Regions from separate parts of the Burkholderia oklahomensis C6786 genome, predicted to be linked through region 1. Evidence: predicted binding sites of a transcription regulator. Region 1 holds the regulator's gene; the other holds the start of a gene.
The links. Region 1 encodes LexA, which represses DNA repair genes until DNA is damaged. Its sites were predicted from a motif close to ACTGTATNNNNATACAGT; they were not measured.
Positions count from the first base shown of each region.

Region 2: the regulator LexA is predicted to act here: its motif matches at 11,310-11,327, upstream of BG90_RS12870 (PA0069 family radical SAM protein).

Region 1 covers NZ_CP009555.1:3,910,462-3,925,247, reverse strand. The annotation lists gene BG90_RS17400 (permease) at 1-73, shown strand, start outside; gene BG90_RS17390 (hypothetical protein) at 387-809, shown strand; gene BG90_RS36790 (hypothetical protein) at 806-946, shown strand; gene BG90_RS17385 (ABC transporter permease) at 924-1,760, opposite strand; gene nodI (nodulation factor ABC transporter ATP-binding protein NodI) at 1,765-2,679, opposite strand; gene BG90_RS17375 (universal stress protein) at 2,910-3,404, shown strand; gene BG90_RS17370 (DUF2939 domain-containing protein) at 3,724-4,467, opposite strand; gene BG90_RS17365 (hypothetical protein) at 4,507-4,833, opposite strand; gene lexA (transcriptional repressor LexA) at 4,900-5,547, opposite strand; gene BG90_RS17350 (sulfate ABC transporter substrate-binding protein) at 5,813-6,850, shown strand; gene cysT (sulfate ABC transporter permease subunit CysT) at 6,983-7,876, shown strand; gene cysW (sulfate ABC transporter permease subunit CysW) at 7,873-8,844, shown strand; gene BG90_RS17335 (sulfate/molybdate ABC transporter ATP-binding protein) at 8,858-9,913, shown strand; gene BG90_RS17330 (CysB family HTH-type transcriptional regulator) at 9,984-10,910, shown strand; gene BG90_RS35255 (hypothetical protein) at 10,954-11,313, shown strand; gene BG90_RS17325 (sugar ABC transporter substrate-binding protein) at 11,535-12,497, shown strand; gene BG90_RS17320 (sugar ABC transporter ATP-binding protein) at 12,638-14,209, shown strand; gene BG90_RS17315 (ABC transporter permease) at 14,292-14,786, shown strand, end outside.
Region 2 covers NZ_CP009555.1:2,850,815-2,865,600, reverse strand. The annotation lists gene BG90_RS12930 (M48 family metallopeptidase) at 1-499, shown strand, start outside; gene rsgA (ribosome small subunit-dependent GTPase A) at 496-1,440, shown strand; gene BG90_RS12920 (putative signal transducing protein) at 1,506-1,823, shown strand; gene BG90_RS12915 (CobD/CbiB family protein) at 1,986-2,924, opposite strand; gene BG90_RS12910 (CoA pyrophosphatase) at 3,027-3,710, opposite strand; gene BG90_RS35045 (hypothetical protein) at 3,875-4,438, shown strand; gene BG90_RS12905 (GNAT family N-acetyltransferase) at 5,008-5,601, shown strand; gene rplS (50S ribosomal protein L19) at 5,867-6,256, opposite strand; gene trmD (tRNA (guanosine(37)-N1)-methyltransferase TrmD) at 6,394-7,188, opposite strand; gene rimM (ribosome maturation factor RimM) at 7,190-7,879, opposite strand; gene rpsP (30S ribosomal protein S16) at 7,923-8,177, opposite strand; gene BG90_RS12880 (PQQ-dependent sugar dehydrogenase) at 8,342-9,490, shown strand; gene BG90_RS12875 (NINE protein) at 9,600-10,067, shown strand; gene BG90_RS12870 (PA0069 family radical SAM protein) at 10,104-11,261, opposite strand; gene BG90_RS12865 (Lrp/AsnC ligand binding domain-containing protein) at 11,372-11,860, opposite strand; gene BG90_RS12860 (D-amino acid dehydrogenase) at 12,006-13,292, shown strand; gene BG90_RS12855 (acyl-CoA dehydrogenase) at 13,406-14,786, opposite strand, start outside.

The sequences.
Region 1 (14,786 bases):
TGCACTCGTCGCGGCGCTCGTCGTCGCGTTCGGGGTGATCGGCGGGCTGGCGGCGGTTGCGCTCGGGTTCTGAGCGCGGCGAGTCCGGAGGCGATCGGCCGGGAAAATGCGATTAGGGCGCTCGGTCGACATGCATCGGCCACGGGCGCGCCTGCGGCGATGCCGGGCCGGATCACGCAATCGGGCTCGGAGATCGGCGGCAGCGGCGATTGGCGATTTCCATTCGGGCGCGACGAGCGGCGACTGACGGCAACCGCCCGGCGATTCCAGCACGACGGATTCGACCGCATCGCCGACACGCCGGCAGTCCGCGCGCACGTTATCGGGCCGGTCTCGGAATCGAGGCCGGCCGTCATTTTCAGAAGCAGAAGCAATCAGGAAAACGCATGACGAAACACAAGGTACATCCCCGCCTCGAACAGGCGCTGACGCGCGGCGATCTCGCGATTCGCCAGGCCAACTCCACGCGTGCGACCGCCGTGCTGAACGCGCTCGGCAAGATGATCGTCGAGGCGTCGGCGACGATCGGCGTCGATGCGAGCATCGACATTCCGCAGGGCGAGCGCGTCTACGATCCGGTCAACGGACTGTGGCCGCAGAAAATGCTCGTGTCGTTCGACGGCCCCGTCGAGGATGCCGACCCGGAGGAATTGCGCACCGTGTATCTGCTCGCCGACGATCCGGGCACGGTGTTCCGCGTCGAATGGCACCGCGCGGACGGCAAGCTCGGCCGGCAGGAGGGCGGGCCGCTCGCGACCGTCGCGTTCCTGACCGACGTCGAGATGCCTTGGAGCGACGACGACGAATGATCGTCGCGCTGGCGGCCGCGCGGCGCGTGGCCGCGGCGCGGCCGAAGGGCCGCACGTTCGGCATTCGGCTCGCGCGCGCCCGGCGTCGCGAGCCTGCCGGGCGGCCCGGTTTCGTCAGCGCATCATCCGACGCCTGAACAGGCGCGCGCACACGAAGAATCCGCCCACCGCGTACGCGGCGAGTATCGCAACGTGGATCGCGACATCGGTCGCCGGACGGCCGAGCATCGCCGGGCGGATCAGATCGACCGCATTCGCGAGCGGCAGCGCGTGCGCGACGCGCTGCGCGAACTCCGGCAACTGCGTGAGCGGGAAGAACACGCCGGACAAGAGCAGCATCGGCGTCAGCGCGAGCGTCTGATAGAACATGAAGAAATCGTAGGACGGCGCGAGCGCGGTGACGATCATCGCGAGGCTCGCGAACGCGAGGCCGGCGAGCGCGATCACCGGCAGGGCGACCAGCATCGACGGAAACTTCGCATAGCCGAGCACGCCGGCGACGAGCATGATCGCCGCGCCCGACAGGATCGCCTTGCTCGCTGCCCAGACGATCTCGCCGAGCACGATGTCGCCGAGCGACAGCGGCGTGTGCATGATCGCTTCCCAGGTGCGCTGCACGTGCATTCGTGAGAAGCCCGAATACATCGATTCGAAGCTCGCCGACATCATCACGCTCGAGCCGACCGTGCCGGCCGCAAGGAACGCGATGTACGACACGCCTTCGACGTGCCCGACCATCAGCCCGAGGCCGAGCCCGAGGCCGAACAGGTAGATCATCGGATCGGCGAGATTGCCGAACATCGACGCGATCGCGAGTTTTTGCCAGACGAGATAATTGCGCCGCCAGACGGCGATCCAGTTGGTCGCGTTCGCGGGCAGCGCGAGCGCGAACGCGGATTCGCGCTCACGGGGCGCGACGGCCGGCTGCGACGTGTAGTGGCGAGTGTCCATTGTTTCAGTCCTGCATCTCGCGGCCGGTCAGCCGCAGGAATACGTCTTCGAGATTCGCGGGGCGGTGCAGATAGCGCAGGCCCGTGCGGCCCTTCAGGCGTGCGTTGATCGGCTCCGGATCGTCGACGTAGCAAAAGAGCGTTTCGCCGCTGATCTCGGTGCGCTTGGCGAGCGGCGCGAGCTCGTCGCGCAGTTGCACGGGATCGGGCCCGTAGATCTCGATCACGTCGCAGCCGATTTCCGTTTCGATCAGCGCGCGCGGCGCGCCTTCCGCGATCTTGCGGCCTTCCTCGATCACGCACAGGCGGTGGCACAGGCGCTCCGCCTCTTCCATGAAGTGCGTGGTCAGCAGAATCGTCTTGCCGCGCCCGAGGAGCGAGCGCAGCCGTTCCCACATCAGATGCCGGGCCTGCGGATCGAGGCCCGTCGTCGGCTCGTCGAGCACGAGCACGTCGGGATCGTTGACGAGCGCGCGGGCCAGCGTGAGCCGCCGCTTCATGCCGCCCGACAGTTCGCTCACCCTCGCGTCGGCCTTGTTCTCGAGCTTCGCGAACGCGAGCAGCGACGGCACGAGCGAGCGCGCCTCGTGTGCGGAGAGCCCGAAGTAGCGGGCGAATACAATCAGGTTCTCGCGGACGGTGAAGTCGGGATCGAGGTTGTCGAACTGCGGCACCACGCCGACGCGGCGCCGCGCATGCCGCGCGCGAGACGGCACGGACTCGCCGCACAGGCTGATCGAGCCCGCGTCCGGATACGTGATGCCGAGCAGCATCTTGAGCGTCGTGGTCTTGCCGGCGCCGTTCGGGCCGAGCAGGCCGAAGCATTCGCCGGGCTGCACGTGAAAGGACAAGCCGTTGACGACGAGCTTGCCGTCGTAGCGTTTCTCGACTGCCTGAAAATCGATCGGTGCGACGGACATGGGCAAGTGAATATCGATTGGAATCGTGCAATACGAACGGGCCATTCTAGTGCATCGATCGCATTGCTTCAGCGCGCTTGCCTCGTCACGGCGCACATTGCTCGACTTCGTGCATCGCATCATCGCGCGTTCGCGGCGCGGGGCGAATCAGCGTTTTCCTGCGCTTGCATCTGGAATTGCGGCGCAGCATGATGGGTTCCATGCGCCGGTCGCGCATTAGGGAGGCCAAGATGGCTAGCTATAAAAAAATACTGTTGTGCTACGACGGCACGCTCGAGGGCCGCAAGGCATTGAGATGCGGCGCCGATCTGGCACGCGATCTGAAAGCCGAAGCACACTTGCTGTCGGTCGTCGATATGCGATCGAGCATCGCGCAAAGCGCCGGCCTGCTGACCGATGTCGCCTGCAGCCGCTTCGAGGAAACCGCACGCGAGATCCTGCAAGAGGGCGTCGACTGGCTGACCGAGCACGGTGTGCAGGCGCAGGGGCATTTCGCGTTCGGCTACCCGATCGACGAGATCGCGAATCTCGCGACCAAGCTCAACGTCGATCTCGTCGTGGTCGGCCATCGCTGCCGTAGCGGTTTGTCGCGGTGGTGGATGGGGTCGGGCAACACGCAACTGCTCGATCGCGTGTCGTGCAGCATTCTGGTCGCGTGCTCGTCGCCGGCGGAGCAGAAGGCTGAAAGCGCGAAGGAAGCAACCGCGGCGGCAGCCGGACGCTGACTACGCCACCGACGCACATCGGCGCGTGGCGCTACGGAGCATGAATCGGCTGCGCGGGGGGCAGCCGATATTCGCCGCTTCGCCTGATCGCCGATGGCCATCATCGGGTAATCTCGCCATCGGTTTTCGCCATCGGTTGATCGGGCAAACGAATCGAACCGGTTCCAGCCGATTTGCAAAGCCGCGCGGCGGGCGGGTCCGGCGGCTCGTCTCGCATCGTTTGAAATCGCCCCGGCCCTCTGCCGTTTCCGTGCGCATGCGCCGGGCCCGGCATTCACGCTTGCTTCATGCGGCATGCGGCCGACGGGCCGATTCAAATTCACTCGCCGTGCAAATCGACCGCCGATAATTTCCAGCCGAGGATTCCGCTGCGACGAAAGATCGCGGCATAGCGCGCGCTGCCGTCGTCGCGGCGATACGTGACGATGAATTCATCGAAGCTCCGGTAGGCGGCGCTCGTCTGCGGCGATGTGCCGGATGGCGAACTTGCGGCGGCGGACGGCGTGCCGGATGCGGGCAACGGCGCGGCTTGCGCCGCCGTGTCGCTCGCGGCAGGCGTCGCGTCGCTTGACGCGGCAACTGAATGGCCGGGGCCACCCGACGACGCACCCGCCGCAGGCGCCACGGCCGCTGCCTGGCTCGCCGCTTGATCGCCGGGCCGGCTCAACTCCGGCGGCCGTTGCCCGGACTGCGCGCGCGGCGGCAAGCCGTTCATCAGCGCGGCGACGCCTTCGGGCGTCGCGTAAGCATCGACGAGCGGGCCGACAAGCGCCGAGCCGATCAGCGCGCCGATGATCGCGATCGGATTGTCGCGTTTTTGCGCGTCGATGCGCCGCATCAATTCGTCGGCGAGCTGCTGCTTCAGGCTGATCCGCAAAGCGGGGAAATCGACATAGGTGCTGATCGCCTGCGCATCGCGCGCATCGATCGCCAGCTTCAGCTGCCTGAGCGCGAGATAGGGCGACGCATACGCATAGACGATCACCGCCGCGGCGACGACAAGCGCCACGACGATCGAAACCGGCTTCAGGAATCGCCTTTGCAGGCGCATGGCAGAATTCAAACGGCCTCCACGACGAGACGGGCGCACGGGCTCCGCAGATCAGAGACCTTGTTGCGTCAGCGAACGTTCCTCGGCGATGCAGCGATCGATCATCCGGCAGATCGCATCGACCGTGCCGACCATGATGAATCGCGACGGCCCATGATAGACGCGCACCGGCGCGCGCCGCTCGGGTTCCGCGTGATGGAGCGAACCGTTCAGCGACACGCGCGCGAATGCCGGCAGTGCGGACGGCAGCAGCGACGGCTGCGCGTCGTGCTCGCCGCGCGGCTGGGCGGCGACGAGCGGCGCGCATGGCGTGCGTCCGCGCAGATGGCGCAGGCGGCCGAATTGGCGGAAGGGCAGCAGGCGGGCGAGGCGTTCCATAGGGTTCTCCAGATCCAGTCGAATGGCGGGATAGACGGGCGTTGCCGCGGGCGGGCTGCGGGGCGGTCAGAACTCGCCCGGGCGGATCAGCCCGACGGCGATGCCTTCGAGCGCGAATTCCGCGCTGCCGGCCTTCACGAAGATGTTCTCGTAATCGGGGTTCTCGGCGATCAACTCGACGCCGCCGGGCCGGCGCTTCAGGCGCTTGACCGTGACGTCGTCGCCGAGCCGCGCGACGATGATCTGGCCGTCCTTCGCCTCGGTCCGCTTCTGCACGGCGAGCAGATCGCCGTCGAGGATGCCGGCGTCGCGCATCGACAGGCCGCGCACCTTCAGCAGGTAGTCCGGCTTGCTCGAGAAGAGTGCGGGATCGCATGCGTAGTGCTGCGAGATGTGCTCCTGCGCGAGGATCGGGCTACCCGCCGCGACGCGGCCGACGAGCGGCAGCGACAGCTGCATCAGCGCCGCGTGCGGCAGCGTCAGCTGGTGCGGCGAATCCTCGATGCCGATCAGGCGAATGCCGCGCGACGCGCCCGCCGCCAGCTCGATCACGCCCTTGCGTGCGAGCGCCCGCAAGTGCTCCTCGGCCGCGTTCGGCGAGCTGAAGCCCAGCTCGGCGGCGATTTCCGCGCGAGTGGGCGGAAAGCCGGAGCGCTCGATCGCGCGACGGATCAAATCGAACACTTGCTGCTGACGGGCGGTGAGTTTGATCATGGCATGACTGTATGGATAGACAGTGAGCTGTATTTTTATACAGTGCTCGGGGAAATTCAAGCGTTACTTGAAGTTCGGCGCTATCACGGCGATTTCGCCGCGATCCGGCTGCGTCGCAGCGCCGCTTCGGCCGCGATAGCCGTCGATCGGGCGGTCGTTACCACTTTTGAGTATTAAAAAATGAGGAACGATTATTTTTAATGATGAAACCTGTTCGTTAGACTGGCCCGACATCACAACCCATGACCCACACGGAGAACAACGGATGGTCAAGCGCAACACGGGGCTGGCGGGCGGCGCACGTCGTCTCATCGCATCACTCGCGCTCGGCGCGGCGGCGGCGCTCGGCGCGCTCACGCCGGCGCTCGCGGACACGACGTTCCTGAACGTCTCGTACGATCCGACGCGCGAGCTCTATCAGGACGTCAATCAGGCGTTCGGCAAGGAGTGGAAGGCGAAGACGGGCGAGACGGTGAACTTCAAGCAGTCGCACGGCGGCTCGGGCGCGCAGGCGCGCTCGGTGCTCGACGGCCTGCAGGCCGACGTCGTGACGCTCGCGCTTGCATACGACATCGACGCGCTCGCGAACAAGGGCCTCATCGACAAGGATTGGCAAAAGCGCTTGCCGGACAACGCGTCGCCGTACACGTCGACGATCGTGTTCCTCGTGCGCAAGGGCAATCCGAAGGGCATCAAGGACTGGGACGACCTCGCGAAGCCGGGCGTGTCGATCGTCACGCCGAACCCGAAGACGTCGGGCGGCGCGCGCTGGAACTACCTCGCCGCCTGGGCGTACGCGCAGCACAAGCCGGGCGGCAATGCGCAGACGGCGAAGGATTTCGTCTCGAAGCTGTACAGGAACGCGGGCGTGCTCGATTCGGGCGCGCGCGGCGCGACGACGAGCTTCGTGCAGCGCGGGATCGGCGACGTGCTGATCGCGTGGGAGAACGAGGCGTTCCTGTCGATCAAGGAGTTCGGCGCCGACAAGTTCGAGATCGTCGTGCCGTCGGCGAGCATTCTCGCGGAGCCGCCCGTCGCGGTCGTCGACAAGGTGGTCGACAAGAAGGGCACGCGCAAGCTCGCGGACGCGTATCTGAACTTCCTGTACAGCAAGGAAGGGCAGGAGATCGCCGCGCGCAATTACTACCGGCCGCGCTCGAAGGACGTGCCGGCCGCGCTCACGAAGCAGTTCCCGAAGCTGAAGCTGTATACGGTCGACGACACGTTCGGCGGCTGGACCCATGCGCAGAAGACGCATTTCGCCGACGGCGGCGTGTTCGATTCGATCTACAAGCCGCAATGAGCGACGACGGGCGGCGCGCCGCGATCGGCGCGCCGTTCCGCAACACAACGACATCGGCTTGACGGACGCGCCGGCAACGCGCGTCCGTCAAGCCGTCGAACCCATGTGCATCACCCTGGAAGAGCATTCCGCATGACGACGTTCACCTTCCGCAAGCCGAGCGCGCTGCCCGGATTCGGCGTGACGCTCGGCATCACGCTGGCCTACCTGAGCCTCGTGGTGCTGATTCCGCTCGCCGCCACTTTCCTGAAGACGGCCACGCTCACCTGGGATCAGTTCGTCGCCGCGACGACGTCGCCGCGCGTGCTCGCGTCGTACCGGCTGACGTTCTCGGCCGCGTTGGGCGGCGCGCTCGTCAACGCGGTGTTCGGCTTTCTCGTCGCGTGGGTGCTCGTGCGCTACTCGTTTCCGTTCAAGCGGCTCGTCGACGCGATCGTCGATCTGCCGTTCGCGCTGCCGACGTCGGTCGCCGGCATCTCGCTCGCGGCCGTCTACGCGCAGAACGGCTGGATCGGCAGCTATCTCGCGCCGCTCGGCATCAAGATCGCGTTCACGCCGTTCGGCGTGCTCGTCGCGCTGACGTTCATCGGCCTGCCGTTCGTCGTACGCACCGTGCAGCCGGTGCTCGAGGATTTCGAGCGCGAGCAGGAGGAAGCGGCCGCGTGCCTCGGCGCGTCGCGCTGGCTCGCGTTCCGGCGCGTCGTGCTGCCCGCCGTGACGCCCGCGCTCCTGACGGGCTTCGCGCTTGCGTTCGCGCGCGCGCTCGGCGAATACGGCTCGGTGATCTTCATCGCGGGCAACGTGCCGATGAAGTCGGAGATCACATCGCTCCTCATCATCACGAAGCTCGAGCAGTACGACTATGCGGGCGCGACGGCGCTCGCCGTCGTGATGCTCGTCGTGTCGTTCGTGATGCTGCTCCTCATCAATACGCTGCAGTGGTATCTGCAGCGCCGCACCAGCCGCGGCGCAAGCGGCCCGGCGCCGACGGCGCACGCGGCGACCGCCCTCGGAGGCGCGCAATGAGCCACGACGCCGTTCAATCACGCGCCGTCGCGGCGCCCGCCGATGCGCGCCGCGCCGCCGCCGACGCGAGTGCGCGCGCCCGGCGCCTCGATCCCGTCAGCGAGCCGCGCGCGGTGCGCTGGCTGCTCACGGGCACGGCGCTCGTGTTCCTCGCGCTCTTTCTCGTCGTGCCGCTCGCCGCGGTGTTCTTCGAGGCGCTGCGCAAGGGCCTCGATTTCTATCTCGAATCGCTCGCCGACCCGGATGCATGGTCGGCGATCAAGCTGACGCTGACCGTCGCCGCGATCGCGGTGCCGCTCAATCTCGTGTTCGGCGTGTGCGCGTCGTGGGCGATCGCGAAGTTCGAATTCAAGGGGAAGGCGCTCCTGACGACGCTCATCGACCTGCCGTTCTCGGTGTCGCCCGTGATCTCGGGCCTCGTCTACGTGCTGCTGTTCGGCGCGCAGGGCTGGTTCGGGCCCTGGCTGCAGGCGCACGACGTGCAGATCATCTTCGCGGTGCCGGGCATCGTGCTCGCGACGATCTTCGTCACGTTCCCGTTCGTCGCGCGCGAGCTGATCCCGCTGATGCAGGCGCAGGGCTCCGACGAGGAGGAGGCCGCGCGCGTGCTCGGCGCGTCCGGCTGGCAGATCTTCCGCCGCGTGACGCTGCCGAACGTGAAGTGGGGCCTGCTGTACGGCGTGATCCTCTGCAACGCGCGCGCGATGGGCGAGTTCGGCGCGGTGTCGGTCGTGTCCGGCCACATCCGCGGCCAGACCGACACGATGCCGCTGCACGTCGAGATTCTCTACAACGAGTACAACTTCGCGGCCGCGTTCGCGGTGGCGTCGGTGCTCGCGCTCCTCGCGCTCGTCACGCTCGCGCTCAAGCTCTTCGCCGAGCGACGGCTGTCCGCCGAACTCGCGGGCGGCCGCGACGCCGCGCCCGCCGCGCATCCGAGCGCCGCCGTCACTTCGTCGATTTCATAAAGAGGCAAACCAGATGGGCATCATCGTTCGTAACCTGCACAAGCGTTTCGGCGACTTCACCGCGCTCGACGACGTCACGCTCGACTTTCCGGCGGGCGAGCTCGTCGCGCTCCTCGGGCCGTCCGGCTGCGGCAAGACGACGCTCCTGCGCGTGATCGCGGGCCTCGAGCACGCGGATTCGGGGCAGGTTGTGCTGCAAGGGCTCGACGTCGCATCGGTCGGCGCGCGCGAGCGGCAGGTCGGCTTCGTGTTCCAGCACTACGCGCTGTTCCGGCATATGACGGTGTTCGAGAACGTCGCGTTCGGGCTGCGCGTGAAGCCGCGCCGCGAGCGGCCGAGCGAGGCCGCGATCCGCGACAAGGTGCACGAATTGCTGTCGCTCGTGCAGCTCGACTGGCTCGCGCAGCGCTATCCGTCCGAGCTGTCGGGCGGCCAGCGGCAGCGGATCGCGCTTGCGCGCGCGCTCGCCGTCGAGCCGAAGGTGCTGCTGCTCGACGAGCCGTTCGGCGCGCTCGACGCGAAGGTGCGCAAGGAGCTGCGCAGCTGGCTGCGCCGGCTGCACGACGACTTGCACATCTCGACGATCTTCGTCACGCACGATCAGGAGGAGGCGCTCGAAGTGGCCGACCGGATCGTCGTGCTCGATCACGGCCGCGTCGAGCAGGTCGGCAGCCCGCAGGACGTCTACGACCATCCGCGGAGCGCGTTCGTCTACGAGTTCCTCGGCGCGGCGAACCGGCTCGACGGCACCGTGAACGGCACGGGCTTCGTCGCGAACGGCGCGGCCGGGGCGATCGCCGTCGACGCGGATTTCGCGGGCCCGGCGCGCGCATACGTGCGGCCGCACGACCTGGCGCTCGTCGCGCCGGGCGCGCGCGCGGACGGCATCGCGGCCGACGTGCGGCGCGTCGTGCCGCTCGGCGGCTCGGTGCGCGTCGAGCTCGCCGTGCGCGCGGGCGGCGTGCTCGAAGCGGAGCTCGATCGCAACGCATGGCGCGCGCTCGCGCTCGACGTCGGCGACGCGCTGACGGCCGTTCCGCGCGCGGTGCGCGTGTTCCCGGCGCGCTGAGCGCCCGCGCGCGGATCGATTGCGGACGATCGATTTCAAACCAACAAAGACATCGCCTGAGAGGCTACCCATGAACTTTCAACAGTTGCGCTTCGTGCGCGAGGCCGTGCGGCAGAACATGAACCTGACGGAAGTCGCGAACGTGCTGTATACGTCGCAGTCGGGGGTTTCGAAGCAGATCAAGGATCTGGAGGACGAGCTCGGCGTCGACATCTTCATTCGCCGCGGCAAGCGCCTCACGGGCCTCACGGAGCCGGGCAAGGCCGTCCATCAGCTGATCGAGCGGATGCTGCTCGACGCGGAGAATCTGCGCCGCGTCGCGCGCCAGTATGCGGACCAGGACAGCGGCCACCTCGTCGTCGCGACGACCCACACGCAGGCGCGCTACGCGCTGCCGAAGGTGATCCGCCAGTTCACCGACGTTTATCCGAAGGTGCATCTCGCGCTGCGCCAGGGCAGCCCGCAGCAGATCGCGCAGATGATCCTGAGCGGCGAGGCGGACATCGGCATCTCGACCGAGGCGCTCGACCGCTATCCGGACATCGTCACGTTCCCGTGCTATTCGTGGCACCACGTCGTCGTCGTGCCGAAGGGGCATCCGCTCGTCGGCCGCGAGAAGGTGACGCTCGACGACATCGCCGAGTATCCGATCATCACGTACGACCAGGATTTCACCGGCCGCTCGCACATCGACCAGGCGTTCGCGAACGCGGGCGCGGTGCCGGACGTCGTGTTGACGGCGATCGACGCGGACGTGATCAAGACCTACGTCGAGCTCGGGATGGGGATCGGCGTCGTCGCCGCGATGGCGTACGACGCGCAGCGCGACACGGGGCTCGTCGCGCTCGACACGCAGCACCTGTTCGAGGCGAGCACGACGCGCGTCGGGTTGCGCCGCGGCGCGTTCCTGCGCGCGTACGCATACCGGCTGATCGAGATGTTCGCGCCGCATCTGTCCGAAGGCGAGATCGCCGGGCAATTGCGGGAAGCGGCCTGAGTCCGGGCGAGCGCGAGCGGTTCGAGGCGGTTGCGGCGGCGGAATGCGCGGCGGCGATTCGGCTGCCGTGCGAAGCCGTCGCGCTGTGCCGCCCGATTTTCTGATTTCCCGGCCTCGATGCCGCGATGCGTCGATCGCGCGCCGCCGGATCGGCGTCCTTGGCTTCGGCCCCGGCCGCGCGCCCGGGGCCGGCGTCAAGTCGAACGCTTCGCCGTTGCCGGACGGTTGGCCGGATGCCGTCATCGAGCCGCCATCGCAACCCCGTCCGTTCGGTGCGCCGATTCCCGCCGCCGCCGCGCCGCGGCCGGTCCTTCGCATGGCCGCCGCCGCCGCGCCGCCTGTCGTTTTCCTTTCCGCACGTTCTCCGAACAAACCCTTAAACGCCCGAATCGGCGTTGCGTAATACGAAGAAAAAGCTGACGATAGGCGCTCCCGATATGAAGAAAAAGGACCGGGATGCGCAGTTTGCGCGGCCAACCGGACGCAGGCAGTCTCTTCCGACGTATTCCCTTCGTGGCGCAGAGGTTCGAAACGCCCAAGTCGATTTGGTTTGCGCAAACGTTTGCTCGTCGTCAAAACGACACTCGGTCCGCCCGGGACAACAACCACTGCCAGGAGAGTCGCATGGATGTCAGCCTCCGCCGCCGCGTGCTAGTCGCCGCGGCCGTTTGCGTCGCCGTCGCCGCTGCCGGGCCGTTCTCGGTCGCACGGGCCGAGACCGCGCACAAGCCGAAGGTCGCCCTCGTGATGAAGTCGCTCGCGAACGAGTTCTTCCTCACGATGGAAAACGGCGCGAAGGAGTATCAGAAACACAACGCGAGCCAGTTCGATCTCGTCACGAACGGCATCAAGGATGAAACCGACACCGCGAGCCAGATCCGCATCGTCGAGCAGATGATCGTGTCCAAGGTCGACGCGATCGTGCTCGCGCCCGCCGATTCGAAGGCGCTCGTGCCCGTCGTGAAAAAGGCCGTCGACGCGGGGATCATCGTCGTCAACATCGACAACCGGCTCGATCCGGACGTGCTCAAGTCGAAGAACCTGAAAGTGCCGTTCGTCGGCCCGGACAACCGCAAGGGCGCGCGGATGGTCGGCGACTATCTCGCGAAGCGGCTGAAGGCGGGCGATGCGGTCGGCATCGTCGAGGGCGTGCCGACGACGACCAACGCGCAGCAGCGCACCGCGGGCTTCCAGGACGCGATGAAGGCGGCCGGCGCGAAGGTCGTGTCGGTCCAGTCGGGCGAATGGGGGATCGACAAGGGCAATGCGGTCGCGTCCGCGATGCTCAACGAATATCCGAACCTGAAGGCGCTCCTGTGCGGCAACGACAACATGGCGATCGGCGCCGTGTCCGCGGTGCGCGCGGCGGGCCGCCAGGGCAAGGTGTACGTCGTCGGCTACGACAACATCAACGCGATCAAGCCGATGCTGAAGGACGGCCGCGTGCTCGCGACCGCCGACCAGTACGCGGCGAAGCAGGCCGTGTTCGGCATCGACACCGCGCTGAAGGCGCTCGCCGAGCACCGCAAGCAGGCCGACATGACGGGCGTCGTCGCGACCCCGGTCGATCTCGTGACGAAGCCGTAACCCGGCGCGGCGGCGCCCGGCGCGCCGCTCAAGATCGCCGCGAGGCGGCCGTTATCACGTCGGAGCGTGACCCAGGCCGCCTCGCGTCCTCGTCCGCGCGGCTGCGCGGATCGCGTGAACCGCATTTCTTCAGGACCGCGATGGATTCGACCGACCCAGATTCGACGCATAACGCGCCGACGCTCGTCGTGACCGGCATCGGCAAGACATATGCCGAGCCCGTGCTCGCCGACGTGTCGCTGTCGCTGCATCCGGGCGAGGCGCTCGCGCTGACGGGCGAGAACGGCGCGGGCAAGAGCACGCTGTCGAAGATCGTCGCCGGGCTCGTCGCGCCGACGGCCGGCGCGATGCGGCTCGCGGGCGCGCCGTATGCGCCTCGCAGCCGCGCGCACGCGGAGGCGCTCGGCGTGCGGATGGTGATGCAGGAGCTCAACCTCGTCCCGACGCTCACCGTCGCCGAAAACCTGTTTCTCGACCGCTTGCCGCACCGGTTCGGCGTGATCGACCGCCGGCGGCTCGCCGACGACGCGCGCGCGGCGATGGCGCGCGTCGGGCTCGACGCGCTCGATCCGGACACGCCCGTCGGCGCGCTCGGGATCGGCCATCAGCAGATGGTCGAGATCGCGCGCAGTCTCGCGGGCGACTGCCGCGTGCTGATCCTCGACGAGCCGACCGCGATGCTGACCGCGCGCGAAGTCGAGCTGCTGTTCGATCAGATCGCGCGGCTGAAGGCCGAAGGCGTCGCGCTCGTCTACATCTCGCACCGGCTCGAGGAGCTCGCGCGGGTCGCGGAGCGGGTCGCCGTGCTGCGCGACGGCCGGCTCGTGCACGTCGACGGGATCGACGCGCAGCCGACCGAGCGGCTCGTCGCGCTGATGGCCGGGCGCGAGATCGCCGAGCAGGCGGTGCACGGCGCGCGCACGCCGGGCGCGCCGCGCCTGAGGGTCGAGCGCCTGTCGCGCGGCGACGCGGTGCGCGACGTGTCGTTCGACGTGCGCGCGGGCGAGATCTTCGGCATTTCCGGGCTGATCGGCGCCGGACGCACCGAACTCTTGCGGCTCATCTACGGCGCGGATGCGGCCGATGACGGCGCCGTGTCGATCGGCGATCCGCCGCGGCCCGCCGCGATCCGCTCGCCCGCCGACGCGGTGCGTCACGGAATCGCGCTCGTGAGCGAAGACCGCAAGGGCGAAGGGCTGCTGCTGCCGCAGTCGATCGCGGCGAACCTGTCGCTCGGGCAGCTCACGCGCGTCGCGCGCGGCGGGATCGTCGACGCGCAGCGCGAAAACGCGCTCGCGGCGCGGCAGATCGACGCACTGCGGATCCGCGCGCGCGGCCCGGCGCAGGCGGTGTCGGAACTGTCGGGCGGCAACCAGCAGAAGGTTGCGATCGGACGCTGGCTCGGGCGCGACATGGGCGTGCTGCTGTTCGACGAGCCGACCCGCGGGATCGACGTCGGCGCGAAGTTCGACATCTACGCGCTCCTCGACGCGCTCGCGCGCGAAGGCCGCGCGATCGTCGTCGTGTCGAGCGACCTGCGCGAGCTGATGCTGATCTGCGACCGGATCGGCGTGATGTCGGCGGGGCGCATGGACGCCGTATTCGCGCGCGGCGCGTGGACGCAGGATGCGCTTCTCGCCGCGGCCTTCGCCGGCTACGCGCGCCGCGACGCGGCATCGCATCCGCTCGACGACAGCCGGCCCGCCGCGTGACCGGGAGCCCGGCGCGGCGAACCCGGCTCGCGCCCGACGCGCCACTCAATCCACCGAGACAGCAACACACAGGACTTCCACGATGAACGACCGATCCATCGACCGAAACGCCAATGCCCCGTCCGGGCAGGCGGCCGCCGTCGCGACGAAGCGGGCCGGCGTGCGGCTCGGCCTGTCGAACTACGTCGGACTCGCGCTCGCGCTCCTTGCGCTGATCGCGCTTTTCTCGACGCTCAGCTCGCACTTCCTGACGTACGACACGTTCAGCACGATCGCGAACCAGATTCCCGATCTCGTCGTGCTGTCGGTCGGCATGACCTTCGTCCTCATCATCGCGGGGATCGACCTGTCGGTCGGCTCCGTGCTCGCGCTCGCGGCGTCGGTCGTGAGCGTCGCCGCGCTGCGCTGGCAGTGGCCGCCGCTCGCCGCCGCGCTCGTCGGCGTCGCGGCGGCCGCCGCGACGGGCACGCTGACGGGCGCCGTCACGGTCGGCTGGCGGATCCCGTCGTTCATCGTGTCGCTCGGCGTGCTGGAGGCGGCGCGCGGCGTCGCGTACCAACTGACGAATTCGCGCACC
Region 2 (14,786 bases), 1.1 Mb from region 1:
GGCGAAGCGGATCGTGTTCTTCGATACGCTGCTCGCCCGCCTGACGGGCAACGAGATCGAAGCCGTGCTCGCGCACGAGCTCGGCCATTTCAAACGCCGCCACGTGATGAAGCGAATGCTCTGGACGTTCGCGCTGAGCCTCGCGCTCCTCGCGCTACTCGGCTGGCTCGCGCAGCGCGCGTGGTTCTACACGGGCCTCGGCGTGATGCCGTCGCTCGCCGGCAGCAACGCGGGCGTCGCGCTCGTGCTGTTCTTCCTGTCGATGCCGGTATTCCTGTTCTTCGTCACGCCGCTCGGCAGCCTGAACTCGCGCAAGCACGAGTTCGAGGCCGACGCGTTCGCCGCGAGCCAGACCGACGCGCACGACCTCGTCAACGCGCTCGTGAAGCTCTACGAAGACAACGCGTCGACGCTCACGCCCGACCCCGTCTACACCGCGTTCTACTACTCGCACCCGCCCGCGTCGCAACGGATCGACCGGCTGCTCCAGCTCTCATGAAGCGCGCGCCGACGAATCAGCCGGCCAAGGCGGCCGCGCGCGGCGGCGAGCGCGTCGAAGGACGCGTGATCGCCGCGCACGGCCGCCACTACATCGTCGCGCCCGCCGACGGCGGCCCGATGCTGCAGTGCTTTCCGCGCGGCAAGAAGAGCGACGTCGCGGTCGGCGACCGCGTCGTCTACGAACGGACGTCGGCCGACCAGGGCGTGATCGTCGAGATCGGCGAGCGGCGCAACCTGCTTTACCGCTCCGACCAGTTCAAGTCGAAGCTCTTCGCCGCGAATCTCGATCAGTTGCTGATCGTGCTCGCGACCGAGCCGTACTTCAGCGAAGACCTGCTCGGCCGCGCGCTGATCGCCGCCGAGGCGAACGAGCTGAAGCCGATCGTCCTGCTGAACAAGATCGACGTCGAAGCCGCGCTGCCGGTTGCGCGCGAGCGCTTGGCGCCGTACCGCGCGCTCGGCTACGACGTGCTCGAGCTGTCGATCAAGGGCGCGCCCGACGACGCGCGCGCGCAACTCGCGCCGCGCCTCGCCGGCCATTCGACGATCCTGCTCGGCCAGTCGGGGATGGGCAAATCGACGCTCGTGAACCTGCTCGTGCCCGACGCCGAGGCGGCGACGCGCGAGATCTCCGCGGCGCTCAACAGCGGCCGCCACACGACGACGTTCACGCGCCTCTACCCGCTCGACGGCGGCGGCGCGCTGATCGATTCGCCCGGCTTCCAGGAGTTCGGGCTCTATCATCTGACGGAAGGCCGCCTCGAGCGCGCGTTCCCGGAGTTCCGGCCGCTGTTGCCGCACTGCCGTTTCTATAATTGTCATCATCTGCACGAGCCGGGCTGTGCGATCCTGGAAGCCGTCGCCGACGGCAAGATCGCGCCCTCGCGCCACACGCTGTATGCGCAGCTCGTGCACGAGGCGAGCCAGATCGTCCGCTAGCCGGGCGCCCCGGCGGCCGCGAGCCGCCCGCTCGCCCGTTCGTCACGCACGGAGGAGACGCCGCGATGCGCTTCAGGGCCCCCAATCTCGCGACCGCCCAGCACTGGGCGAACGTACTCGACGTGGCGGGCGTCGGCTGCGAGCTGCACAACCGCTTCGCGGGCGGCGCGCTCGGCGGCCTGCCGATCGACGCGTGCCTGCCCGAGATATGGCTCGACGACGAGCGCGACGAGGCGCTCGCGCGGCGGCTGATCGAGGCGGCGTCGGCCGGGCCGCCCGCCGGCGCGGCGCCGTGGCGCTGCGCGCGCTGCGGCGAGACGCTCGACGCGCAGTTCACCGCGTGCTGGCATTGCGGCGCGAGCCGCGACCCGCGCGACGGCTGACGCCGCGCTTTGCCCCCGCTTTACGCGCAACTGGCGCCGATTCGGGCGTCCGCACCCCGCACCGGGCGACAGAAGACGCAAAAAAAGCCGGCTCGAAGCCGGCTCTTTCTCAGGCGATCGTCGCCGGTCCGGACGAAGAACGCGCTACGCCCCGCCTTTGCGTCACGACACCCAGACGGCAATCGTCAACATCAGCAGGAGCAGCATCCACAGGATCACCGCGCGCCACACGAGGCCGACGGCCGACTGCAGCGTGCGCGGCGTGCAGTCGTCGCCGACGGTCATCGGGCCGCTGTCGCCGGCCGCCAGCGCATCGACGCTCGACGGCTCCGCGAGCGGGCCTGCGAGCCGCGCGCCGAGCGCGCCGCTGCCGGCCGCGAGCAGCACGCCATCGTTCGGGTCGGGCCACTGGCGCGTGTGATTGCGCCACGCGTAGATCGCATCCTCGAAGTTGCCGACGATCGCGAAGCCGAGCGCGGTCAGGCGCGCCGGCACCCAGTCGATCACGAAGAACGCGCGCTGCGCGAACGTCGAGAACGCCGCGGTGCGGTCGTCCGCCGGCGCCGACCAGCTACGCGCCAGATATTCGGCGATCCGGTACAGCACCGCGCCCGCGGGGCCGACCGGCAGCACGAACCAGAAGAACACGCCGAACACGTGGCGGTGCGACGCGACGACCGCATGGATCAGCGTATGGCGGACGATCTCGCCGACCGGCATGTCGACCGTGTCGATGCCCGTCCATTCGCGCAGGATGTCGCGCGCGCGCGGCACATCGTCGTTGTTGAGCGCGAGGTGGATGTCGGTGAAGTAATGGCTGAACTGCCGGAAGCCGAGCGTAAAGTACACGACGACGACGTTCCAGAGGAACGCGAGCACGAAGCTCACCTTGTACAGCAGGAAATAGACGAGCCCGACGGCGAGCACCCAGGGCAGCACGACGACGAGCCACGCGAGCACGCCGTGCTTCCGCTTGCCGGCGTCGAAGCCGTGCGCAGCCGATTCCGCATGGGACTGAAACAGCGCGAAGACCGGATTGCTCGGCGACAGCGCGCGGACCTGTTCGATGATGAGGGCAAGGAGAACCGAGAAGAAAGTCATGCGAAGGGCCGTGCCGTTCTGGGATGATTGATTTTTCGCGTAACGATAGCACAGCGGACGCGCCGGATGGCCCGCGGCGTGCGTCGATTGCGGCGCCCGCCGCTAGGCCGCGAGGAAGCGGTATAGGTTGCGCAGCATGCCGGCCGTCGCCCCCCAGATGAAGTACTGGCCGCCGACCGGTCCGCGCGAATACGGCATCGCGAAAAAGCGGCGCTCGCCGCCCTCCCAGCGGAACACCCGCACCTGGTGATGCACGGGATTCATCAGGAAATCGAGCGGCACCTCGAAGATCTCGGCAACTTCGAGCGTGTCCGCCTGCACCGTGAACGGCGGATGCACGAGCGCGACGACGGGCGTCACGCAAAAGCCGGTGCCCGTCAGATAGTCGGGCAGCGCACCCAGCAATTCGACGTGCTCGCGCGCGAGCGCGATCTCCTCGTGCGCCTCGCGCAGCGCGGTGGCGTTCGCATCGCGATCGTCGGGCTCGCGGCGCCCGCCCGGAAAGCTGATCTGGCCGGCGTGGTCGTTCAGGTGGTCGGCGCGCTGCGTGAGCAGCACGGTCAAGCCGCGCTCGCGCATGACGATCGGCACGAGCACGGCCGCGCTGCGCGGATCGACGCCTTCGACGAGTTGCACCTCGGCGGGCTCCTGCATCCATTCGAGCGGTCGCGCGAAGCGCTCGCGCAGGCCCTCGGGCGTCAGCAACGGCGGCGGGACGGCCGGCAGGCCGGCGCCGGTCGTCTCGATCGGCAGCACTTCGGGGTCGATGATGGGGCGACGGATCAAGGGGACGCTCTTCTCGGAATGGATACGATCACATTGTCGCGCCGGAAAGAAAAAAGCGCTCGCCGTGGCGGGTCGTCGGACGACACGCTCATCAGAGAAAAAACCACCGCGGGTTCGGCCGACGTTTTTTGTCGATTCTCGGCTCATTATATGGCGCCTGACCAATGCCGTCCGCAGTTCGCCGGCCGGACGCATGCAAAAAGCAGCGGAAAATGCCGCGCGAAATGCCGATGGCCGAACGCGGCAAATCCATGCTCGAAACGGCCTGCATCGGGATGTTCGACTCGGAAACGGCGGCGCGAAGATTGGCCGGAGCGGCGGTTCGCGGCGAGCGGCGCGGGTCGACTCGCGCCGTATCGGCCGATTTCGTCATGCCGTCGAGTGGCGCTTGCGCCGCCCTTTCGCTCTTTCACACGTCTCGATTCGGCGGGCGGATTCGGCTCCGCAATTCGGCTCCGGACTGCCCGCAGGCGCGGGACGCCGACGAAATTCGAGCAAAAATGTCAAAACGCCGTCTTGAAGAGGCTCGACGATCGATCGCAAAAAAAGCACAGCGCCACAATATGCAGCGGGCAGCCTGTTTAGACTGGCGTTGGCGTCGGCTCGAGTCGCGGCGGCGGACGGGCACGAGGCGCACCCTCACCCATTCGGCGCGAACTCGGCGGCGGCGTTTTGCCGTCAGGCCGAGCGGGTTTCCAGAGCGACCGCCGATGGCGCTGGGCGAGTAACGGCGTTTGCGCGTATTTTCCGGCGAGCCGCACGGGTCCCGGCCGCCTGGCCATCCGGCGCGCGAAAGGAACAGGAAATCGTCGGGCGGCGCACGCGTGCTTTCAGGTTTCGCGCCCGAAGTCGCCTCGCGACGATCGAGCCCGAGGAAGCCGCACGCTCAGAATGCAGCGATACTACGTCCGCGGCGGCCCCGCTTGCCGATCGATATGCGCAATGCGTCCGGCGCTCACGAAATGCCTGGCGCCTGTGCCGATCGAACGAGAATCGGCACGCATGAGCGCCCCTGTCCGCGCGTCTCGCGGATGCGGCAACCTGAATGTGACCGCATTCGACGCGGGCGCTTCGCCCGAGAATCGAGTTCTTCAGGCCCAATTTCGGTGCGTACGGATCGATACGAATCCAATCGATTCGACTTCGCTACCGGCGAATACCGGGAGTCTGAAGCCTGCGCGAGCGCCGCGCTTCCGGCAACACGATTCGGCATCCGGCGGGCGGACGATTGCCGGATCCACATGAACCGCGATCGGCGCCACGCCGAGAGCCCCCGACATCACGACGACTACACGCCATGACGAACGCCCATGCACTCCGATCGATTCGCTATAACGACGCGCCGGAAGCGCTCCGGCGTCAGTTCGCCCTGCTGCACCAACGCGTCGACCCCGACGACGCATTCGAACCCGGCGACACGGCGCCCGTGCTTCACGACCCGCGCCTCGACGCGATGTCGTTCTACGTGTCGGCGCCGAAAAGCCGCGACGTCGCCAGCTACGCGGCGGTCGTGCGCAAGACGATTTCGCATGCGGGCGAACGCTTTTCGATCGGCGGCCTCAGTTGGGTCGCGACCGATCCCGCCCATCGGCGCGCGGGGCTCGGAACGCGCACGGTCGCGGCGGCGACGCAGTGGATGGAAGCAAGCGGCATCGACATCGGCGTGTTCACGTGCGATCCGCCGCTCGCGAGCTTCTATGCGCGAGCCGGACGCTGGCCGCTCGCCTCGCGCGTCACGCTGATCGGCAGCCGTGCGGACGGCGCGCTGCGCAGCGATACGCTGAACAAGGTCGTCCTGATGCGGTTGTTTTCAGCGAAGGCTCGGGCGGCCGAAGCGGAACTGAGCCGCGCGACGATCGATCTCGATCTGCCGCTCGGCCAGTTTCTATGAGCGGATGCGGCGCGCCTTCGGACCGGCGATCGAAATCCGGGGCCACCGGAATGCCGGCCGGCTTCCGGCATCGCACGCGCAGCGCGTCGAGTCGCCCGCGATCGCTTGGATGCACGCGGATTCAGCGGATACAAAAAAGCCGCGACGTCGCCGCGGCTTTCGACAGGCTGCAAAAAAAACGCCGTGCGGATGCTCCCGCACGGCGCCTTTTCACGCCTGGCGGAACGCACCCCGAATTGGATCCGGCGCGCGTTCCCGACTGCGCTTACTGTTGCGCAGCAGCGGCGCGATCCTTCGACACCAGCTTTTCCTTGATTCGAGCCGACTTGCCCGAACGCTCGCGCAGGTAGTACAGCTTCGCGCGACGCACGTCGCCGCGGCGCTTCACGACGATGCTCGCCAAGAGCGGCGAGTACGTCTGGAACGTACGCTCGACGCCTTCGCCCGACGAAATCTTGCGGACGATGAACGACGAGTTCAAACCACGGTTGCGCTTCGCGATCACGACGCCTTCGTAAGCCTGAACGCGCTTACGGGTGCCTTCCACCACGTTCACGTTCACGATCACCGTGTCGCCCGGGGCGAATTCGGGAATCGTCTTGCCTGCGAGCGCGCGCTCGATCTCTTCCTGCTCAAGTTTTGCGATCAGATTCATCACTGACTCCTAAAGCCATCTTGTCGGCGTTCGCACCTGCCGGTCGCCCGGCTCGGCCCCGATAGAGGATGGATTCACATCAGGCGCCGCGCACGCATGCACGACGCCGCCATATTCGCGAACGGAGCGCCGCCGCCTCAGGAGGCCTGCTTCGCTTCTTTCGCGAGACTTGCAAGCCACGCCTCGTCGGCCCGGCTCAGCAACTTTTCGCGACGCGCCCGCGCAATCAGATCGGGGCGCTTCGCCACGGTATTTCTCAACGCTTCCTGCCGACGCCAGCGCTCGATCTCGGCATGGTGCCCGCCGAGCAGCACGTCCGGCACTCGCGCGCCCTCGTACTCCTCGGGGCGCGTATAGTGCGGGCAATCGAGCAGCCCGTCGGCAAAACTATCCTGCACGGCCGACTGCGCGTCGTTCAACACGCCCGGCAGTTGGCGCACGACGGCGTCCATCAGCGCCATCGCCGGCAATTCGCCGCCCGACAGCACGAAGTCGCCGAGGCTCAACTCCTCGTCGACGCAACGATCGATCAGACGCTGGTCGATCGCCTCGTAGCGGCCGCACAACAGCACGACGCCCGGCTCCGCGACCATCCGCATCACGCGTTCGTGCGTGAGCGGCGCGCCCTGCGGCGACATCATCACGACGCGCGACGCCGCAACGCCTTGCGCCGCCTGCGCGGCCTTCGCCGCACCGATCGCCGCCTCGAGCGGCTTCGCGAGCATCACCATGCCGGGACCGCCGCCGTACGGGCGATCGTCGACGGTGCGGTAGTTGTCGGTCGTGAAATCGCGCGGATTCCACGTGCGCAAGCCGAACCGTCCCTGCTTCACCGCGCGGCTCGTAATGCCCCAGTCTGTCAACGCGCGAAACATCTCCGGAAAGAGTGTGACGACGTCGAACTGGATCGCGCTCTGCGTGGCTTCGTCCATTTCAGTAATCGGCTTCCCAGTCGACGACGATGCGCCCCGCCGCCTGCTCGACCGCTTTCACGTATACGCCGACGAACGGAATCAGCCGCTCGCCGACTGCCGGCCGGCCGTCCTTGCCGGTCGTCGGATACTCGACGCGCATGATCGAATGCACGCCGTTGTCGATCATGTCGGCGATCTTGCCGAGCGCGACGCCCGCCTCGTTGACGACGTCGAGGCCGATCAGGTCGACCCAGTAGAACTCGTCGTCGGCGAGTGCGGGGAAATCGCCGCGGCGCACGAACACGCGGAAGCCGCGCAGCGCGAGCGCCGCATCTCGATCGACGGAGCCGGCCGGATGCGCGACGACCGCGCCGCCATGCAACTTCGCTTGCGTGATGCGCGCGAATTTTCGCTCCGCGCCTTTTTGCAGCCACCAGTCGCGGGCTCCGAGGAGCGCATCGCCGCCTCGACCCGCACCGGCGTGGGCCGCGAGCTTGACCCAGCCTTTGAGGCCGTACGCATCGACGACCGCGCCGACCTCGACCGCATCGTCCGGCCACGACTGCGCCGTTTCGATGCGAATTGCTTCCGAATCAGCCGCGCCGCCGCCCGCCTCTTTCGTGGGCGCGCGCTCGACGGGCTTGCGGACGAATACGCCGAACGACGGCGACTGCCCGCGCTTTGCGCTACCGGAGTCGTGACCAGCCATCAACGAACCTCGCAGCCGGCACTTCCGGCACGCCGCGCCATTATTAGGCAGCCGGCTGCGCCTTTTGCGCTTGCTTGACGAGACGCTCGACGGTCGGCGACAGTTGTGCGCCGACGCCTTGCCAGTACGTCAGACGGTCTTGAGCGATGCGCAGCGCTTCGCCCTTCGTCGCGACCGGGTTGTAGAAGCCGACGCGCTCGATGAAGCGGCCGTCACGACGGTTGCGCGAATCGGTAGCGACGATGTTGTAGAACGGGCGCTTCTTCGAGCCGCCGCGAGCCAGACGGATGATGACCATATGAATTCCTTCGGGAAACCGGGTTCGAAAACTACTGAAACGTGCGATTATAGCCGGAAACCGATGGCGCAACAAACACTTACCCGGCAAAAATCCCGGAAGCGCGCTCCGGAGGCTTACAATTCCCCCATCGCGCGCTTCGCGCTCGTCCGCCTTCGACCGCCATGCGTCCGCTCATCTCCCTGTCGCGCATCGTTTCCTCAGGCCTGCCGACGCTGCTGCGCACCGCGGCCGCCGCCTGTCTCGTTCTCGCGACAATCGCCGCGTCGGCCGCACTGCCGATCGACGCGTTGAGCGTGCCGCCCGGCTTTCGCGTCCAGGTGCTCGCCGACGACGTGCCCGCCGCACGCGAAATGGCGTGGTCGCCGCGCGGAATTCTGTACGTCGGCAGCATGGAGGGCCGCGTGCATGCGCTCGTCGTGCGCGACGGCCATGTGCGGGCGCACCATGTGATCGCGTCGGGACTCGAGATGCCGGTCGGCGTCGCGTATCGCAATGGCGCGCTGTACGTATCGGCCGTGTCGCGAATTCTACGCCTCGACCGGATCGACGAACGGCTCGCCGCACCGCCGAAGCCCGTCGTCGTCACGGACGCACTGCCGACCGAGCGTCATCACGGCTGGAAGTTCATCGCGTTCGGCCCCGACGGCAAGCTCTACGTGCCGACGGGCGCGCCGTGCAACATCTGCGTCGCCGACCGCGACCGCTACGCGATGATCGGTCGGATGAACCCCGATGGCAGCGGCTACGAGGTCTACGCGCGCGGCGTGCGCAACACGGTCGGCTTCGCATGGCATCCGGCGACGAGCGAACTCTGGTTCACCGACAACGGCCGCGACCTGATGGGCGACGACCGCCCCGACGACAAGCTGAACCGCGCGCCGCACGCGGGCCTCGACTTCGGCTATCCGTTCTGCCATGGCGGCGACGTGCTCGATCCGCAGTTCGGGCGCGGCCACACGTGCGCGAGCTACGTGCCGCCCGTGCTCAAGCTGGGCGCGCACGTCGCCGCGCTCGGCATGCGCTTCTACACGGGCGACATGTTCCCGCCCGAATACCGCAACAACATCTTCATCGCCGAGCACGGCTCGTGGAACCGCAGCCGCAAGGTCGGCTACCGGGTCATGCGCGTGATCGCCTCGCCGGACGGCCGATCCGCGCATCAGGAAGCGTTCGCCCAGGGATGGCTGAGGCCCGACGAAAGCGTCTGGGGCCGTCCGGCGGACGTGCTGCCGCTGCCGGACGGATCGCTTCTCGTCAGCGACGACTATGCGGGCGCAATCTACCGGATCACCTACGATGCGGCGCATTGACGCAGCCGCTGCGTGACCGTGCGGCGCCCCGCATCGTAGAATGCGAGCCGACCGCCGCGCCCCCGCCTTGCCGGGGCGCCCACGAAGAAGACCCACTACCCTGCCCGACATGTCCAGCAGCACGTCCACCCCACCCCGCTTTCGCTCGAAGACGCTCACCGCACTGCTCGCATTCCTGTTCGGCTCGCTCGGCGCACACCGATTCTATTTGCACGGCTGGAAGGACCTCGCCGGCTGGGCGCATTTGCTCGCGACGATCGTCGGCATTCCCGGGTTCCTGCTGCTCGCGGCGTCGGGACGCACGGCCGCGCTCGGCTGGTGGCTCGCCGTGCCGGGCGCGATATCGCTGCTCGCCGCGTTCCTCGCCGCGCTCGTCTATGGGCTGCGCGCCGACGACAAATGGGACGCGCAATTCAACGCCGCCACGGGCCGCCACAGCCGCTCCGGCTGGGGCGTCGTGTTCGTCGTGATCTTTTCGCTGCTGATCGGCGCATTCCTGCTGATGACGGGGCTCGCACTCGCTTTCCAGACCTATTTCGAATCGCAGGTCGAGGCCGCGAAGCAGATCTCGCAATGACACATCCGCAGGCTCCGTCGACGCACCACGCGCGAATCAAAACAGGCTGAGCTGCGAACCGTCGTCCGCCTTCGGCGCTGCATTTGGCCGCCCGAGCGGCTTCGGCTGCTTCGGCCGCTGCGGCGCGCGAAACTGCGAGAAATCAAGAATGCCGCGCGTGCGCTCGTTCAGCCCGCAGCGCTTGACCGCCATCCTGAAGCGCTGCCTGAGCAGATCCGCCCACATCCCTTCGCCCTTCATCCGCCGGCTGAAATCCGAGTCGTAATCCTTGCCGCCGCGCATGTCCCGCACGCGCGCCATCACGCGCTCCGCGCGATCCGGGAAATGCGCGGCAAGCCATTCGGAGAAAAGCGGCGCGACCTCCCACGGCAGCCGCAGCACGATATAGCTTGCGTGGGTCGCACCCGCATCCGCGCAAGCCTCCAGCACGCGCTCGAGATCGGGCTCGGTGACGAACGGGATCATCGGCGCGACGCTCACGCCAACCGGCACGCCCGCGTCGCGCAGCGCACGGATCGTCCGCAGCCGGCGCGAAGGCGTCGCGGCGCGCGGCTCGAGCGCACGCGCGAGTTCGGAATCGAGCGTCGTGATCGTGACGGCCGCCATTACCTGCTGACGCTCGGCCATCCGAGCAAGCAAGTCGAGATCGCGCTCGATCAGCGACGACTTCGTGATCGCGGCGAACGGCTGCCCGTGATCGTGCATCACCTGGATCACTTGCCGCGTGATCCGCAGCTCGCGCTCGACCGGCTGATACGCGTCGGTGTTCACGCCCAGCGCGATCGGCTCCGCCACGTAACGCGGCTTCGCGAGCTCGCGCTCGAGCAATTCCGCCGCATTCACTTTCGCGTAGATCCGGCTCTCGAAATCGAGCCCCGGCGACAGTCCGAGGTAGCTGTGCGTCGGCCGCGCGAAGCAGTAGATGCAGCCGTGCTCGCAGCCGCGGTACGGATTCAGCGACACGTTGAACGGAATGTCCGGCGAAGCGTTGCGCGTGAGGATCGTCCTCGCGCGCTCCTCGAACACCTGGGTGCGCAACGGGACAGGCGGCTCGCGTTCGTCGCGCGCCCAGCCGTCGTCGACCAACTCGCGCTCGACGGTCTCGTAGCGCCCCTGCAGGTTGTCCACCGCGCCGCGCCCCTTGCGGGGCACGGGCGGCGCCACCTGATATTCGACGTCGGATCGATCGCTCATCACGCCTCTGGTAAGCGGCCGAAGCCGCCAATGACAATGTCGCCAATTACTGTATATTTATACAGTAATTGGCGACACGTGCCAAGCGCTTCGAATGCGCGCTCCCGCGCTCACTCGTCGACCGCGATCATCAGCGTCTCCTTGATTTCCTCCATCACGACGTAGCTCTTCGACTGCACGGCGCCCGGCAACTGCAGCAGGATGTCGCCGAGCAGCTTCCGGTAGTCGGCCATCTCGCCGATCCGCGCCTTGATCAGATAGTCGAAGTCGCCCGACACGAGATGGCATTCGAGTACTTCGTCGATCTTCATCACCTCGCGGCGGAACTGCTCGAACATGTTGCCGTTCTTGTGATCGAGCGTGATCTCGACGAACACGAGGAGCGACGCGCCGAGTTGCGCAGGATCGACGCGCGCGTGGTAACCCGTGATCACGCCGTCGCGCTCCATCCGCCGCACCCGCTCGATGCAGGGCGTGACCGTCAGTCCGACGCGCTCGGCGAGGTCCTTCATCGCCATGCGGCCGTCCTCTTGCAGCAGCTTCAGAATACGCCGGTCCAGCTTGTCGAGCGCGCGTACCGGCTGACGTTGAGTTCTCATCGCTTTTTTACTGAAAATTGGAAAAATACAATAACAAAACCTAGTGACTCAACAATACCATAGCGCAAAAAACTAGGTCGGATGCAGATCGCAGAGCGCATCGGGTGCGCCGCGCGCCGTCCGGCGTTTTCTATCCGGAGCAGCTATGCGTGTGGTTATTTTGGGCAGTGGCGTGGTCGGCGTGGCGAGCGCCTATTATCTGGCGCGCGCGGGCCACGAAGTCACGGTGATCGACCGCGAGGCCGGCCCCGCCCTCGACACGAGCTTTGCGAACGCGGGCCAGATCTCGCCCGGCTACGCGGCGCCGTGGGCTGCACCCGGCGTGCCGCTGAAGGCGGTCAAGTGGATGTTCGAAAAGCACGCGCCGCTCGCGATCCGCCTCGACGGCACGCGCTTCCAGTTGCAATGGATGTGGCAGATGCTGCGCAACTGCACGACCGAGCGCTATGCGCTGAACAAGGGCCGCATGGTGCGCCTCGCCGAATATAGCCGCGATTGCCTGCAGGCGCTGCGAGCCGAGACGGGCATCCAGTACGAAGGCCGCACGGGCGGCACGCTGCAGGTGTTCCGCACGCAGCAGCAGCTCGACGGCGCCGCGAAGGACATCGCGGTGCTGCGCGACGCGAACGTGCCGTTCGAACTGCTGTCGAGCGACGAGCTGAAGAAGGCCGAACCGGCGCTCGCCGCGGTCTCGCACAAGCTGACGGGCGGCCTGCGGCTGCCGGGCGACGAAACGGGCGACTGCCAGCTCTTCACGACGCGCCTCGCCGCGCTCGCCGAGCAGCTCGGCGTGAAGTTTCGCTTCAATACGAGCATCGATGCGCTCGCGATCGCGGGCGGCAAGATCGCCGGCGTCCAGTGCGGCGGCGAGATGGTGCGCGCCGACGCGTACGTGGTCGCGCTCGGCTCGTATTCGACGAACCTCGTCGCGAATCTCATGAAGATTCCGGTGTACCCGCTGAAGGGCTATTCGATCACCGCGCCGATCGTCGATGCCGCGAAGGCGCCCGTGTCGACCGTGCTCGACGAGACCTACAAGATCGCGATCACCCGTTTCGACGAACGCATCCGCGTCGGCGGGATGGCGGAGATCGTCGGCTTCGACAAGCGGCTGCGCCAGGCGCGCCGCGAGACGCTCGAAATGTGCGTAAACGACCTGTTCCCGGGCGGCGGCGATACGGCGAATGCGTCGTTCTGGACCGGCCTGCGCCCGATGACGCCGGACGGCACGCCGATCGTCGGCCGCACGCCCGTGCCGAATCTGTTCCTCAACACGGGCCACGGCACGCTCGGCTGGACGATGTCGTGCGGCTCGGGCCAGTTGCTCGCGGACCTGATGTCCGGCAAGAAGCCCGCGATCCGCGCGGACGACCTGTCGGTGCATCGCTATCTGAGCGAAACGGACGGCGAGCACCGCCCGGCGTACGCATGACGCGCTGACGCGCGACCGGCGCAGCCGCATATGCGTGCCCACGCCGCCCAAAAAGAACGGCGCCTCCGAGGGCGCCGTTCTTCGTTTCTATGTCTACTGACCGAACCAGGCGATCAGAACTGGTCTTCCGTCAGCGCGAGCACGCTCTCGCCGCCCTTCGCGCCGACGATCGACGCCTCGAACGCGCTTGCCTGCACGAGGATGTGCTCCGCGTAGAACTGCGCGATCGCGATCTTCGCGTCGTAGAACTTCGGATCGTCGGCACGCTTGTGCTGCGCGGCGAGCAGCGCGCGCGCCATTTGCCAGCCGCACAGCACGACGCCCGCGAGCTTCAGATACGGCACGCTGCCGGCGAACACGGCGTTCGGATCGCCCTTCACGTTCGCGACGACGAAATCGACGACGGCCGACAGCGCGCGCGCACCGTTCGCCAACTGCGTCTTCATCGCGGCGAATGCCGGGCCGTCGTGCGCGCCGAGCGCTTCGACCGTCTGCCGGATCTCGCCGACGATCGCCTTCGCGACCGCACCGCCGTCACGCACCGTCTTCCGGCCGACGAGGTCGTTTGCCTGGATTGCGGTCGTGCCTTCGTAGATCGCGAGAATCCGCGCATCGCGGTAATACTGCGCGGCGCCCGTCTCCTCGATGAAGCCCATCCCGCCGTGCACCTGGATCCCGAGGCTCGCGACCTCGTTGACCATCTCGGTGCTCCAGCCCTTCACGACCGGCACCAGGTACTCGTAGATCGCCTGATGCTTCGCGCGCACGCCTTCGTCGGCGGCGCGATGCGCGTGATCGCTGTGCGCGGCGGCGACGTACGACAGCGCACGCGCGCCTTCCGTCAGCGCGCGCATCGTCGCGAGCATCCGGCGCACGTCCGGGTGATGAATGATCGTTACCGACTGCTTCGCGGAGCCGTCGACCGGACGGCTCTGCACACGCTCCTTCGCGAACTCGGCGGCCTTCTGGTATGCGCGGTCGGCGACGCCGATCCCCTGCATGCCGACGCCGAAGCGCGCCGCGTTCATCATGATGAACATGTACTCGAGGCCGCGGTTCTCTTCACCGACGAGATAGCCGACCGCACCGCCGTGGTCGCCGTACTGCAGCACCGCGGTCGGGCTCGCCTTGATGCCGAGCTTGTGCTCGATCGACACGCAGTGCACGTCGTTGCGCGCGCCGAGGCTGCCGTCGTCGTTGACGAGGAACTTCGGCACGATGAAGAGCGAGATGCCCTTCACGCCTTCGGGCGCGCTCGGCGTGCGCGCGAGCACGAGATGGACGATGTTGCCCGCCATGTCGTGCTCGCCCCACGTGATGAAGATCTTCGTGCCGAACACCTTGTACGAGCCGTCGCCTTGCGGCTCCGCGCGCGAGCGCACGAGCGCGAGGTCGGAGCCCGCCTGCGGCTCGGTCAGGTTCATCGTGCCCGTCCACTCGCCGGAGATGAGCTTCGGCACATAGCTGGACTTCTGTTCGTCGGTGCCGGCCGTG